Regions from separate parts of the Castellaniella daejeonensis genome, predicted to be linked through region 1. Evidence: predicted binding sites of a transcription regulator. Region 1 holds the regulator's gene; the other holds the start of a gene.

Region 1 (2,404 bases):
GCAGGCCGGCCAACTGGTGCCTTTCCTGGACATCGCCTACCAGGGCTTCGGTGCCGGCATCGATGAAGACGCCGCCGTGGTGCGCCTGTTCGCGGACCTGGGCATGACCATGTTCATCAGCTCCTCGTTCTCGAAATCCTTCTCGCTGTATGGCGAACGCGTCGGCGCCCTGACCCTGGTCACCGGCGGCGACGAGGAAAGCACCCGCGTGCTCAGCCAGCTGAAGCGCGTCATCCGCACCAACTACTCCAATCCTCCCACCCATGGCGGTGCCCTGGTCTCGACCGTACTGAACACGCCCGAACTGTACGCGCAATGGGCCGAGGAACTGGCCGGCATGCGCGATCGCATCCGCACCATGCGCCACCAGCTGGTCGAAAAGATCCAGGCTCAGGGCGTGGACCAGGACTTCAGCTTTGTCAAGGCGCAGCGCGGCATGTTCTCCTACTCGGGCCTCACCAAGGCCCAGGTCGACCGCCTGCGCGAGGATTTCGGCATCTATGCCGTGGGCAGCGGCCGCATCTGCGTGGCGGCGCTGAACAGTGGCAATATCGACTACGTGGCCGAAGCGATCGCCCGCGTGATCAAGTGATCCGATAGCCATACCCGGCAAAGCGCGCGGCGCGGGCAGGTTCTCCTCCCGCGCCGCGCTTGCTTTCAGGAAACGCTTCGGACACAATATGGGCTGTGTTTCCATCCAGTAGCGCGACATGGCCCTGAAACTCACCGCCCGGCAGTCCCAGATCCTGGACATCATCCAGCATTCCATCCAGCATTCGGGCCGCCCGCCCACCCGGGCCGAAATCGCCGCCCAATTGGGATTTCGTTCGGCCAATGCAGCGGAAGACCACCTGCGCGCCCTGGAACGCAAAGGCTACATCCGCCTGTCGGCCGGCACGTCACGCGGCATCCAGCTCACCGGCCAGGCACAGGCACAGGCATCGGCGTCGGGCCACGATCCGGCAGGTCGCCCCGCCATCCCCGGCCACAGTCCGGAACCCACGTCCGCTGGCACGGCAACGGCCCATGATCCTGCCCCCCTGCCAGGCACGCCGGTCTGGATCGCTCCATCCGACAGCCGCCTGGTGCCCCTGGTGGGCCGTGTGGCCGCCGGCAGCCCCATCCTGGCGGCCGAGCACGTCGAACGCGAAATCCCCCTGGCCCCCCATCTGTTCGAATCCGCGCCCGACTACCTTCTGCGCGTACGCGGCAGCAGCATGCGCGATGCCGGCATTCTCGACGGCGACCTGCTGGCCGTGCGCAGCACGCCCAATGCGCGCCATGGCCAGATCGTCGTTGCCCGCCTGGGAGACGACGTCACCGTCAAGCGGCTCGAACACCAGGGCCGGCGCATCCGCCTGCTGCCGGAAAACCCGGACTTCCAGCCCATCGACGTGGGGCCGGGCGATGAATTCGCCATCGAAGGCATTGCCGTCGGATTGATCCGCACCACCGCGCTGCACTAGAACGGCCAACTCCGCCACGGCCTCGCGCCGCCGGCTGGCGCACGCGCCGCCATGGCTGCAGGTACCGCAGAAACGCCAAGGGCTCCCCGGAACGGGAGCCCTTGGGTTCTATCTGCAACGGCCGGGGCGATACGCCCCGAACGGCATCAGTGCTTCATCATTCCGCCGCTGCCGGTTTCCGCCGGCTTGGCGGTGGCGACCGCCTCGGCCGCCAGGCGGGCGACTTCTTCGTCGGACAAGGGTACGGGCATGCGCTGCAAGGCGACTTCCAGCACCCGATCGATCCAGCGCACCGGGATGATCTCCAGGTGGTTTTTCACGTTGTCGGGGATTTCAGCCAGATCCTTGACGTTTTCCTCGGGGATCATCACGATCTTGATGCCGCCGCGGTGCGCCGCCAGCAGTTTTTCCTTCAGGCCGCCGATTTCCAGGATCTCGCCGCGCAGGGTGATCTCGCCCGTCATGGCGACATCGGCGCGCACCGGGATGCCCGTCAATGCCGACACCATGGCCGTGGTGATGGCCGCCCCTGCCGAGGGGCCGTCCTTGGGCGTGGCGCCCTCGGGGAAGTGGATGTGCAAATCGCGCTTCTCGAAGGCCTGGTCTGCGATGCCCCACTTGCGGGCGCGGGCACGAACCACCGTGCGCGCGGCCTCGACGGATTCCTTCATCACATCGCCCAGCGAACCCGTGCGCAGGACCACGCCCTTGCCCGGCATGTCCGCCGCCTCGATGGTCAGCAGGTCACCACCGACTTCGGTCCAGGCCAGGCCGGTCACCTGGCCAACCTTGTCTTCCTTTTCGGCCACGCCGAAATTGAAGCGGCGGACTCCCAGGAAGTCGCTCAGGTTGGCGGCATTCACCGTGATCGCGGCCTCGCCGTCCGCCCTTTGCTGGTCCAGCTCGGGGCCTGCGCTCAGCAGGCGCTTGACGGTCTT
Region 2 (2,404 bases), on a different contig from region 1:
TCCACAGGAGGATGCGGCCCAGGAGGGTCGCATGCCGGCGGGGTCTGCGCGGTACCGAGTCGGCGAACATGTCGGGGCGCGCCGTCAGTCGACGGCCGCCGTGTCCGCCGGCACGGCGCGGTTGTCGGGCTCCAGGCAGTACCCCAGGCCGCGTACGGTCAGGATGTGGACGCCGGCCGGTTCGATCTTCTTGCGCAGCCGGTGGATGTAGACCTCGATGGCATTGGTGGTGACTTCTTCGCCCCATTCGCACAGCAGGTCGACGAGCTGGTGCTTGCTGATCATGCGGCCGCTGCGCGACAGGAAGATTTCCAGCAGGCTGGTCTCGCGGGCGGACAGTTCGACGGCGGCGTCGTCGATGGTGGCCACGCGCCCGTTCAGGTCGAAGGCGAGGCGCCCGTGGCGCAGGACGGATGCGCGTGCGCCGCCGTGGCGGCGGATCAGTGCGCGCACGCGGGCTTCGAGTTCGCTGAGGGCGAAGGGTTTGGACATGTAGTCGTCGGCGCCCAGGTCCAGGCCTTCGACGCGCTGCTCGACGGAGTCGGCCGCCGTCAGGATCAGGACCGGCAGGGGCGTGCCTCGCTGGCGCAGCTTGCGCAGCACGGACAGGCCGTCCAGGCGCGGCAGGCCCAGATCGAGGATCAGCAGATCGAAGGCCTGCAACTGCAGCGCGGAATCGGCGCTGGATCCATCGTTGACGACGTCCACGGCATAGCCTTCGTAGCGCAGCGATCGGGACAACCCGTCCGCGAGAATGCTGTCGTCCTCGGCAATCAGGATACGCATGGCGGAAATGACATCCAGGGGGAGGCGGGCGCTGAAATGGCCCAGGGTGCATTCATTTTGGCACGCGCGGCTGCGCCGGGTCATTAGGGTAAACGATGGGGCTTGCGGCACGGCGGCGGCCCCCGGCGCCCGGTTCCATCGTTTTGCCCGGGATCGAATTGCCATATCTGTATTTTCATACAGTATAATTTAATGCCATAATTTCCCGAACCCCGCCGCAGGCGGACCCGGCCCCCCCCAGGCCGCGGTTCCTGCGGCTTGTCACTCAAGATAGGAATTCCCTCATGGATGAACGCTCCGGCAAGGCCAACCCCGAACGCGCCAAGGCGCTGGCCGCCGCGCTGTCGCAGATCGAAAAGCAGTTCGGCAAGGGCTCCATCATGCGCTACGGCGACAACCAGGTCGAACACGACATCCAGGTCGTGTCCACCGGTTCCCTGGGGCTGGACATCGCCCTGGGTGTCGGGGGGCTGCCGCGCGGACGCGTGATCGAAGTCTATGGCCCCGAATCCTCCGGCAAGACCACGCTCACCCTGCAGGTCATCGCCGAAATGCAGAAGATCGGCGGCACCTGCGCCTTCGTCGATGCCGAGCACGCACTGGACGTCCAGTACGCCGCGCGCCTGGGCGTCAATCTCGAAGACCTGCTGATCTCGCAGCCCGATACCGGCGAGCAGGCCCTGGAAATCACCGATGCCCTGGTGCGTTCGGGGTCGGTCGACCTGATCGTCATCGACTCGGTCGCCGCGCTGGTGCCCAAGGCCGAAATCGAAGGCGACATGGGCGATTCCCTGCCCGGCCTGCAGGCCCGCCTGATGAGCCAGGCGCTGCGCAAGCTCACCGCCACGATCAAGCGTGCCAACTGCATGGTGATCTTCATCAACCAGATCCGCATGAAGATCGGGGTCATGTTCGGCAACCCCGAGACCACCACGGGCGGCAACGCACTCAAGTTCTATTCCTCGGTACGCCTCGACATCCGCCGCATCGGTTCGATCAAGAAGGGCGACGAGGTCGTCGGCAACGAGACCCGCGTCAAGATCGTCAAGAACAAGGTCGCCCCGCCGTTCAAGCAGGTAGAGTTCGACATCATGTACGGTGCAGGCATTTCCCGCGAGGGCGAGATCATCGACCTGGGTGTCCAGGCAGGCCTGATCGACAAGTCCGGCGCCTGGTACAGCTACAACGGCGAGCGCATCGGCCAGGGCAAGGACAACGTCCGCGACTACCTCAAGGAACACCCGGACATGGCCTTCGAGATCGAGAATCGGGTTCGCGAGCATCTGGGAATCGCACCCCGGGCAATGCCCACGGCCGCCGCCGCCGATGGGGAATGACCCCGACGGGTTCGATTCGCCGCCCGGCGGCGGTGATTCATCCAGGCGTGGAAACGGCCCCAGCCTGAAGGCCCGGGCCGTGGCCTACCTTTCCCGGCGGGAACACTCCCGCCAGGAACTGCGCCGCAAGCTTTCCAACTGGTGCGACGATCCCGATGCCATCGAGGCCGTGCTCGATGAACTGGCGCGCGAGCACTGGCAGTCCGATCAGCGCTATGCCCAGTCCTACGCCCACCGGGCGGCCGCCCGCCAGGGCACCCAGCGCATCCTTGGCGCCTTGC

Evidence for each region. The regulator LexA, encoded in region 1, represses DNA repair genes until DNA is damaged. The targets are predictions, from matches to a motif close to ACTGTATNNNNATACAGT.
Region 2: the regulator LexA is predicted to act here: its motif matches at 953-970, upstream of recA (recombinase RecA).

The regions. Positions count from the first base shown of each region.
Region 1 covers NZ_BAAAFN010000006.1:11,891-14,294, forward strand. The annotation lists gene ABD022_RS02005 (amino acid aminotransferase) at 1-592, shown strand, start outside; gene lexA (transcriptional repressor LexA) at 711-1,466, shown strand; gene lon (endopeptidase La) at 1,613-2,404, opposite strand, start outside.
Region 2 covers NZ_BAAAFN010000011.1:236,829-239,232, reverse strand. The annotation lists gene ABD022_RS08265 (sensor histidine kinase) at 1-70, opposite strand, end outside; gene ABD022_RS08260 (response regulator) at 85-786, opposite strand; gene recA (recombinase RecA) at 1,071-2,123, shown strand; gene recX (recombination regulator RecX) at 2,203-2,404, shown strand, end outside.